3 regions of the Streptomyces sp. NPDC050856 genome follow, and region 3 is predicted to be linked to each of the others. Evidence: riboswitches for the same ligand, from Rfam matches in the RefSeq annotation. Region 3 holds a riboswitch; each other region holds the start of a gene.
What was found. Region 3 has a riboswitch for cobalamin ahead of cobN (cobaltochelatase subunit CobN). Riboswitches for the same ligand answer to the same signal wherever they lie in the genome.

Region 1 (3,267 bases), on a different contig from region 3:
CCAGCCGTTGCCGGTCTGGGCCAGGGTGCGCATCATCCGGCCGTACAGGTCACGGGCCGGCATGGTCTTGCGGGCCAGGCCCCTGGCCTCGGCGGCGCGGTAGGCGGCGTCGAACTCCTCGCCCCACAGGTCGACCAGCTCCGGCACGTCGGACGGCGAGAACAGCGACCACTCGGCGTCGGCGTTGACCCGGCGCATGAACTCGTCCGGGATCCAGTGCGCCAGGTTGAGGTTGTGCGTACGGCGCGCGTCCTCACCGGTGTTGTCGCGCAGCTCCAGGAACTCCTCGATGTCCGCGTGCCAGGTCTCCAGGTACACGGCCGCCGCGCCCTTGCGCCGGCCGCCCTGGTTCACCGCCGCGACGGAGGCGTCCAGCGTCTTCAGGAACGGCACGATGCCGTTGGAGTGCCCGTTGGTGCCCCGGATCAGCGAACCGCGCGCCCGGATGCGGGAGTACGACAGGCCGATGCCGCCCGCGTGCTTGGACAGCCGCGCCACCTGGTGGTAGCGGTCGTAGAGGGAGTCCAGCTCGTCCAGCGGGGAGTCCAGCAGGTAGCAGGACGACATCTGCGGGTGGCGGGTCCCGGAGTTGAACAGCGTCGGCGACGAGGGCAGGTAGTCCAGCCGGCTCATCAGCCGGTACAGCGCCGCGACCTCCTCCAGCGCGCCTACCGAGTCGTCCTCGGCCAGCCCGGCGGCGACCCGCAGCATGAAGTGCTGGGGCGTCTCGATCACCTTGCGGGTGATGGGGTGGCGCAGCAGGTAGCGGGAGTACAGCGTGCGCAGCCCGAAGTAACCGAAGCGGTCGTCGGCCGCCGGGTCGATGAGCGCGTCCAGCCGGTCCCGGTGCAGCCGGGCGAACTCGGCCGTACGGTCCGCGATCAGGCCCTCGCGGTGCCCCACGGCCACCGAGGCCGAGAAGGCCACCGCGCCCTGTCCCGCCGCCTCGTCGGCGATGGTCCGGGTCAGCAGCCGGGCCGCCAGGCGCGAGTACGCCGGGTCCTCGGCGATCAGCCCGGCCGCCGCCTCGGTGGCCAGCTCCCGCAGCTCGGCCTCGTCCGAACCGGCGTGCCGGCCGCGCAGCGCGGCGGCGGCGACCCGGCCGGGGTCGGTGTCGGGCAGGTCGGCGGTGAGGTCGGTCAGGACCCGCAGCAACACGGTCCCGGGTCCATCGTTCTCCGCGTCCCTGGCTGTGGCCGGATCTGCTGGCGCGATGGTCACGTGGGGGCTCTCCCTCGCTCGGCTCGGGGCCACCGCGCACGCGGGCAGGGGAGCGGGGCGCAGCCCTGGCACAGGGGCGCGTGCACCGCGTCCACCGGCCCACTCCGCGAGGCCCGGACGTCTTGGCACCCGGGCCGGACGGACCGGGCGCACTGCCGGCAGGTGCTCGGACTCGTGGTGCACAAAGGCGTACCAACACACCGTTGCGGGACAGTTCCGGATTCGCACCGGATTCCCCTGCGGCGACAGCGAGCATGAGCATACATGTGGGGTGCGCGCCCTGCGGCACCCCCCACATGTTGTGTCCGCCGGGATATGTCAGAGTTCCAGCGCGTAGGCGAGGAGTGTGACGTCCGGGATCGGTGTCCGGTCCCGTCCGGGGGTCCGGACCGCGTGGCGGCGGTACGGCGAAAGGCCGCCGCGCCCCCTGCCGGGGTGCGCGGCGGCCTTTCGCCGTGGCGGGTGGTGTCAGTGTGCGGCGCCCGCCGTCGCCGGGGGGAGCTCGACCTTGACGCCCGGGTCGCCCGCGTCGGCCGTGTAGTCCGAGGGGGACGTCTCGTCGATGCCGTCCGGTGCCTTGACGGCGCGCAGGACGAAGGTCAGGACGATCGTCACCAGGGCGTTGAGCACGAACGCCGTCAGACCGATGTAGCCGATCTCGCCGATGCCCGGGATCTCGGCGGACGAGCCGCCGAAGTGCTTCTGGGTCGGGCTGGCGACGCCGTACGCCGCCAGCGTGCCGTAGAGCATGCCGACCGCCCAGCCGGCCAGCAGCGCCCAGCGATGGAACCAGCGGGTGAACAGGCCGCCCACCAGCGCCGGCATGGTCTGCAGGATCCAGATGCCGCCCAGGAGCTGGAAGTTGATGGCGACCGTCTTGTCCATGGTCAGCACGAACGCCAGCGCGCCCACCTTCACCAGCAGCGACACCAGCTTGGACACCTTGGTCTCCTGCGCCGGTGTGGCGTCCGGCTTGATGAAGTCCTTGTAGATGTTGCGGGTGAAGAGGTTGGCCGCCGCGATCGACATGATGGCCGCCGGTACCAGCGCGCCGATGCCGATGGCGGCGAAGGCCACGCCCGCGAACCAGTCCGGGAACATGGTCTCGAACAACTGCGGGATGGCGAGCTGCCCGTTCTGGACCTTGATGCCGGCGGCGATCGCCATGAAGCCGAGCAGCGCCAGCAGGCCCAGCATCAGCGAGTACAGCGGCAGGATCGTGGTGTTGCGGCGGATGACGTCACGGCTGCGCGAGGAGAGCGTCGCGGTGATCGAGTGCGGGTACATGAACAGCGCGAGCGCCGAGCCCAGTGCCAGGGTCGCGTACGTCCAGTGCGCCGCCTCGCCGGGCACCAGCGCGCCGCGCGGCTTGTCGGTGGCCGGGTTGGTCTGCGCGTAGGCGTCGCCCGCCGCGCCGAAGATGGCGTCGAAGCCGCCCAGCTTGATCGGGATGTAGATGATCGCCACCGCGATCACGATGTAGATCAGCGTGTCCTTGACGAAGGCGATCATCGCCGGGGCCCGCAGTCCCGAGGAGTAGGTGTACGCGGCGAGCACGCCGAAGGCGATCAGCAGCGGCAGGTCCTTGATGAACCAGTTGGTGTCCTCGCCGCCGCCCACCCCCATCACGTCCAGCACCGCCTGGATGCCCACGAGCTGGAGGGCGATGTAGGGCATGGTGGCCAGGATGCCGGTGACGGCCACCGCCAGCGACAGGCCCTTGGAGCCGAAGCGCCCGCGCACGAAGTCCGAGGTGGTGACGTAGCCGTGCTTGTGCGAGACCGACCACAGGCGCGGCAGGAAGGTGAAGATCAGCGGGTAGACCAGGATCGTGTACGGGACGGCGAAGAAACCGGCCGCGCCCGCCGCGTAGATCGCCGCCGGGACGGCGACGAAGGTGTACGCGGTGTAGAGGTCGCCGCCCAGCAGGAACCAGGTGATCCAGGTGCCGAACGACCGGCCGCCCAGGCCCCATTCGTCGAGGCTGTGCTCGTTCTCGGCCTTGCGCCAGCGCGAGGCCAGGAAGCCCATGACCGTGACGGCCAG
Region 2 (3,267 bases), on a different contig from region 3:
GTGGATGTCCACGGCATCTGGCGGCACTGGTTCCACGAGGCGGGGCGGAGCCGGACGGCCGACGTCTGGTACCTGGTGGTCGATGTGCCGGCGCCGCTGCCGCCGGGCGACACCGCCTACCAACTGCACTTGGACCAGCTGGGGCCGGCCAGGCAACTGGAGGTCGATCCACCGCCCCGCTGGGCGAGGCGTTGGGTGACGGTGGTCGCCGCCCTGGTCGCCGTGGCGCTCCTGGGAGGCGGGATCGTCGGCCTGGTCAACCCGGTCGCCGAGGACCGGTGGGAGCAGCGGCACTGCGGGCTGAGCCGCTCGGACCCCGACGCGGCCACCCTGGAACGGCAGAGCACCGGCGAGTGCGTCGGAGTGGCGCCGAACGGCTACGCGTTCGGGACCACGGACAAGGCCCTGCAGAACGCCCTGCGGGTGATCGCCAGGCAGAACGACGAGGTCGACGGGATCCACCGGAGGTTCAAGCGGCGGCCCGTGGTGACATTGGTGCACCTCTCGGCCCTGCTCAGCAGCTCCGGGCAGGCACCGAACGCGCTCGCGTACGTGCGGGAGGCGCTGCAGGGCGCGGCGAGCGCGCAGCGGCGCCAGCTGGACAAGAGGGGAGCCACCGATCCGCTGCTGCGCGTCTACCCGGCGAGCGCCGGGTCGGGGATGCGCTTCGGGCCGAAGGTCGTCGGCACGGTGGAGCGGATGATGCGGCGCGACCCGTCCATCGTGGGAGTGACCGGGCTCGATCAGAGCCGGAAGGCGACGATCACCACGATAAAGGAGCTGACCCGCATCGGACTGCCGATGGTGGCGACGACGCTCTCGGCCGACACGCTCGACGACCACTCGCCCATGTACTACCAGGTGTCGCCGCAGAACCGCCGCGAGGCCACGGTCGCCGCGGCGTACGCGTCCTCCCTGGGCCGCGCGCGACTGCCGCGCCGCCAGGTCCGGGTCGTCTACTCCGCCGACCCGACCGACGAGTACAGCGAGAACCTGCGGGACGACGCGGCCGCGGCGTTCGCCGCCGCCGGTTTCCCGGTGGAGCAACAGGGCTACAAACCCTCACCAGCGCCGCCGGAGGCAGCGGGCCGGCCAGGGGCGCGGACCGTGGGGGAACGGGCCTGCGGGTATCAGGGACTGGTCTTCTTCGCGGGCCGGTCGGAGGACTTCGAGACCCTGCTGTCGGGGGTGAACTCCGCGTGCGGATCGGATCCGCCGGCTCTGCTGGGCGGTGACGACGTGGCACGGCTCGCCGCCGACCCGGTACGGCGCAGCGCCTTCCCCAAGGTGCCGTTCGACTTCCTCGACTTCACCCTGGGGTCGGCCTCCTGCGACAGTGAGAGCGATCTCTACAGCACCATGCGGAAACTGTTCCCCACGGAGTGCGAGCAGCTCGCGAACACCTCACTGGACGGGCACGCCTCCCTCGCGTTCGACGCGGTGAACCTGTACGTGAAGGCACTGGGGCAGCTCCAGGACACGGCTCCCGACCTGCCGCTCACCGCGCCCGCGGTGTGGCACTCACTGAGCAGCATCCACGGCGGCGCGGCCCTGGACGGGGAGAGCGGGAGGATCGACTTCGGTGGAGTGGTGGACCGGCAGATCCCCCTCGACAAGCTGATCTCGGTGCAGCACGTCGACGGCGAGAAGCCGCCCCGGCAGGTCGGTTTCTGCGGCAAGCGGGGTGGTCTGCGCCAGAGTCGGTGGTGCCCGCCCCCGGAGAAGGGCAGGCAGTGAGAATCCCGGCGGGCGGCGGCCGGGGTACCGGCCCGCCAGGGGCCGACCCGGGCGGTGGCGGCGGCGCACCGAGGCGTACGGCTGCCGCGAGGGTTGATCGGGGGGCGTGGGGCCGGACCGCGCGCCGGTGCGTGCGCGGGTTGTGATGTACCTGGTCAAACCACTAGTGTCGCAGGGCCTTGGTGTACGGGAAACCGGTGAAGTACCGGTGCGGCCCTCGCCACTGTGATCGGGAAGTCCGGCTCCATCCCCCGGGAAGCCACTGGACCGCCGCGGGAGACCGCAGCGTCCGGGAAGGCGGAGTCGCGGCGGCATGACCCGTCAGCCAGGAGACCGGCCAGGGCGCGTTGTCCATCCACGAGGTGCTGGAGAGGGTCTCCCCATCATGCATATCGCCGAGGGCTATCTGCCCCCGATACACGCCGCCGCCTGGGGCGTCGCGGCCGCCCCCTTCGTCGCCCACGGCGTCCGGGCGCTGACCCGGGAGGTCAAGGCGAACCCCGAGTCGACGCTCCTGCTCGGCGCGTCCGGCGCGTTCACCTTCGTGCTGTCCGCCCTGAAGATCCCGTCGGTGACGGGCAGTTGCTCCCACCCTACCGGCACGGGTCTGGGCGCCATCCTGTTCCGGCCGCCGGTCATGGCGGTCCTGGGCACCATCACCCTGCTCTTCCAGGCGCTGCTGCTGGCGCACGGCGGGCTGACCACACTGGGCGCCAACGCCTTCTCCATGGCGGTCGTCGGGCCGTGGGCGGGGTACGGGGTGTACCGGTTGCTGCGGGCGTCCGGTGTGCCGCTGATGGTCGGCGTGTTCTTCGGGGCCTTCGTCGCCGATCTGTCCACGTACTGCGTGACCAGTGTGCAGCTCGCGCTGGCGTTCCCCGACCCGGCGACCGGCATCGCCGGCTCGCTGGCGAAGTTCCTGGGGATCTTCGCGGTCACGCAGATCCCGCTGGCGGTCAGCGAGGGGCTGCTCACCGTGCTGGTGATGCGGCTGCTGATCCAGTCCAGCAAGGGTGAGCTGACCCGCCTCGGGGTGCTCCTGGTGAACGGGAAGAAGAAGGAGGCCGTGGCCCGATGAGCCGTAACGCCAAGATCAACACGCTGCTGGTGCTCGTCGTCGTCGCGCTGGCCGTCCTGCCCCTCGCGCTGGGCATGGGCGACCACAAGGAGGAGCCGTTCGCGGGCGCGGACGCCCAGGCGGAGACGGCGATCACCGAGCTGGAGCCGGATTACGAGCCGTGGTTCACCCCCCTGTACGAGCCGCCGTCGGGCGAGGTCGAGTCGGCCCTGTTCGCGGTGCAGGCCGCCCTCGGGGCCGGGGTGCTGGCGTACTACTTCGGGCTGCGCAAGGGCCGTCGGCAGGGTGCGGAGCGGGCGCTCGCCGGGGGCGGCGCGGGCACCGGCACGGACAGCGGCACCGGAGCCGGGGCCGGTACGGGAGCCGGCACCGGTACAGGAGGCGGCACCGGGGCCGGTGCCCGGCGGCCCTCCGCCTAGCCGGGCCGGGAATGCTGCCGATCGACGCGGCGG
Region 3 (3,267 bases):
AGGATCGGCGCCCCGGCGCGCAGCGCCTCGCGGGCCCGGGCCACCACCCGGGGGGTGTGGGCCAGGTCGCGGACGAGGTCGACCATGCCGCAGGCGTGGATCATCCGCACGGCGACCTGGCTGACGTCGGCGGGCAGGCCGGCGAGGTCCGCCTCGGCGCGGATGGTGGCAAAGGACTGGCGGTAGATCTCCGCGCCGTCCTTCTCGTACTCGAACACTCTGCTCTCGCTCATCTCGTCAGGTGGCGTCTCGTCGGGGGGCGTCGTCCCGGGGCGGGACGTCCGGTGTTGGGGCGTCGTGGGGAGGGGCGCCCGGCGGGGCGTCCCGCCGGGGGACGTGGACGGTGGCCGGTGGGGTGTCGTGACCGGGGGCGCGCACGGTCACCTCGTACACGCCGTCGGAGGTGGCCACCGCGTCCACCCACTCCCCCTGCGGGTGCCCGCAGCGGCGCGCGCAGCCGGACCAGTGGACGGGCAGGGCGGCGCCGGCCGGTCCCGGGCCGCCCGCCGGCGGGGTGCCGTCCAGCGGGCGGGCGTCGGCCCGCACGTCGGACAGCGACTTGGCGCAGCCCGGCCGCCCGGTGCAGGCCGAGACGGCGGGCCAGGGCGAGTCGGTACGGGTGATCAGCCCGGCCGCGCCGAGGGCGGCCAGCCGCTCCCGGGCCGCCCCGGCGCCGGGGAACCCGGGCACGACGAACCCGCGCCAGGGGGTGACGCGTACCTCGTCGGCGGGCGCGGGCAGCAGGGCGCGCAGTTGGGCGGTGGTGATCCGGCCGAGCGGGGCGACGGCGGACACGGCGGTGGGGCCGCCGGCCGGGCCGACGAGGCCGGGCGCGGGCGGCCGGCCGGCCGGGAGGGGGCCGGGGGCCGCCTCCGTCGCCGCGATCCCCCGCCGCTCCAGTCGTCCGGTCACGTCCACGTCCTGCCCGGCCGGCAGCTCCGCCACCCGCCAGGCGCCGGTGCCGGCCTCGCGCGCGGCGGCCAGGAACGCCTCGGCGGCGGCCAGCGCGGCGCGGGGCGCGTCGGCGGCGGCCACCCGGTGGCCGCGCGGCCCGACCCGCAGGAGGGCGCGGCCGTCCGATTCTGCGATCAAGGTCACATCGGCGCCGAGCCGGGCCACGTCGCCGCGTCCGTCGTCCACGGCGAACAGGAACCGGCCGGACAGGGCCGCCGTCCACGGCTCGGCGCACAGCAGTCCGTCGAGGCGGGCGGCCCACTCCCGCACGTCGGCCCGGCCCGGCCCGTCCGGGCCGTCCAGTCCGGTGAGCGGTGAGACGACCATGTTGCGGATCCGCTCGTGCTGTTCGGAGGGGAGCAGGCCGGCGCCGCGCAGCAGGTCGGCCAGGTCCCGCCCGCAACCGTCGCCCAGGCCGCGCAGTTCGATGTTGCCGCGCGAGGTGACGCCGAGGCGGCCGTCGCCGAGCCGGTCCGCCGCGCCGGCCAGCACCTCGACCTGACGGGCCGTCAGGATGCCGGTGGGCAGGCGGAGTCGGGCCAGGGCTCCGTCGTCCGCCCGGTGCAGCCTGAGCGCACCCGGGCAGGCGTCACCACGGTCGCGTACGCGGTCCCGTATGTGAGCTTCACCCCGTTCCGGGGTTTTCGGCGAGGTGGGCGGCATGGCCGCGAGCATACGCGCAGCCTCTACTATGCAGACGGCACAGGGTCCCAGGGCCCTAGGGAGGAAGCCCGGTGAGATTCCGGCGCGGTCCCGCCACTGTGAGCCGGCCCCCGGTGGCCCGGCGAGTCAGGAACTCCCGCCGTCCTACGACCACCCGGGGCGCGGACACCCCGAGGAAGGCCTGCGCACGCGATGCCGCTCTCTTGCGGGGCACGACCCCCGTTCTCCCACCCCTGTCAGAGGTCCGTCCCGGACACCGTTCTGCCCGGCGTGACGCGCGGGGATTTCCGAGGTGAGTCCAAGTGATCCTGCTCCTGTCGCACTCCGACACCGACCTGCTGAGCGCCCGCGCGGCCGAAGGCCCCGTCGCGTACCGCTTCGCCAACCCCTCCCGCCTCCCGCTGGACGACCTGCCCGCGCTGCTGGAGGGCACCGACCTGGTCGTCGTCCGCCTGCTGGGCGGCATCCGCGCCTGGGAGGAGGGCCTGGACGCGCTGCTCGCGACGGGCAGGCCGGTCGTCGTCCTCACCGGCGAACAGGCCCCGGACGCCCAGCTCATGGAGGCGTCCACCGTCCCGATCGGCATCGCGGCCGAGGCGCACGCCTACCTCGCCCACGGCGGCCCGGCCAACCTGGAGCAGCTCGCCCGTTTCCTGTCCGACACGGTCCTGCTCACCGGCCACGGCTTCGAGCCCCCGGCCGCCGCGCCCACCTGGGGACCGCTGGAGCGCGCCGAGCGCCGCACCGACGGCCCGACCGTCGCGGTGCTCTACTACCGCGCCCACCACATGAGCGGGAACACCGCCTTCGTCGGCGCGCTGTGCGACGCCATCGAGGACGCGGGCGGCCGGGCCAGGCCGCTGTACGTGGCGTCCCTGCGCGCCCCCGAGCCGGAGCTGCTGGAGGCGCTCAGCGGTGCCGACGCGATCGTCACCACCGTCCTGGCCGCCGGTGGCACCAAGCCCGCCGAGGCGCAGGCGGGCGGGGACGAGGAGGCCTGGGACGCGGGCGCGCTGGCCGCCCTGGACGTGCCGATCCTCCAGGCCCTGTGCCTGACCGGCCCGCGCAGCGCGTGGGAGGAGAACGACGAGGGCCTCTCGCCGCTGGACGCGGCCAGCCAGGTCGCCGTGCCCGAGTTCGACGGCCGGCTGATCACCGTCCCGTTCTCCTTCAAGGAGATCGACGCGGACGGCCTGCCCGCCTACGTCGCCGACGCCGAGCGCGCCGCCCGTGTCGCCGGGATCGCGGTCCGCCACGCCCGCCTGCGCCACATCCCCAACGCCGACAAGCGCCTGGCCCTGGTGCTGTCCGCGTACCCCACCAAGCACTCCCGCATCGGCAACGCCGTCGGCCTGGACACCCCCGCCTCCGCCGTGGCCCTGCTGCGCCGGCTGCGCGAGGAGGGCTACGACTTCGGCGACGAGGAGGTGCCGGGCCTCGCGTCCGGCGACGGCGACGAGCTGATCTACGCGCTCATCGAGGCCGGCGGCCACGACCAGGACTGGCTCACCGAGGAGCAGCTCGCCCGCAACCCCGTCCGCATCCCGGCCGCCGACTACAAGCGCTGGTACGCCACGCTCCCCGAGGAGCTGCGCGAGAACGTCGAGCAGCACTGGGGCCCGCCGCCCGGCGAGATGTTCCTGGACCGCT

Region 1: another riboswitch for cobalamin. It lies ahead of AB0H53_RS01320 (ribonucleoside-diphosphate reductase subunit alpha); the one in region 3 lies ahead of cobN (cobaltochelatase subunit CobN).
Region 2: another riboswitch for cobalamin. It lies ahead of AB0H53_RS11650 (energy-coupling factor ABC transporter permease); the one in region 3 lies ahead of cobN (cobaltochelatase subunit CobN).

The regions. Positions count from the first base shown of each region.
Region 1 covers NZ_JBFAGV010000001.1:289,935-293,201, forward strand. The annotation lists gene AB0H53_RS01320 (ribonucleoside-diphosphate reductase subunit alpha) at 1-1,221, opposite strand, end outside; cobalamin riboswitch at 1,361-1,490, opposite strand; gene mctP (monocarboxylate uptake permease MctP) at 1,690-3,267, opposite strand, start outside.
Region 2 covers NZ_JBFAGV010000009.1:164,749-168,015, forward strand. The annotation lists gene AB0H53_RS11645 (hypothetical protein) at 1-1,737, shown strand, start outside; cobalamin riboswitch at 1,873-2,094, shown strand; gene AB0H53_RS11650 (energy-coupling factor ABC transporter permease) at 2,123-2,815, shown strand; gene AB0H53_RS11655 (energy-coupling factor ABC transporter substrate-binding protein) at 2,812-3,234, shown strand; gene cbiQ (cobalt ECF transporter T component CbiQ) at 3,246-3,267, shown strand, end outside.
Region 3 covers NZ_JBFAGV010000003.1:272,386-275,652, reverse strand. The annotation lists gene AB0H53_RS04650 (precorrin-8X methylmutase) at 1-233, opposite strand, end outside; gene AB0H53_RS04645 (cobalamin biosynthesis protein CobG) at 238-1,617, opposite strand; cobalamin riboswitch at 1,642-1,772, shown strand; gene cobN (cobaltochelatase subunit CobN) at 1,920-3,267, shown strand, end outside.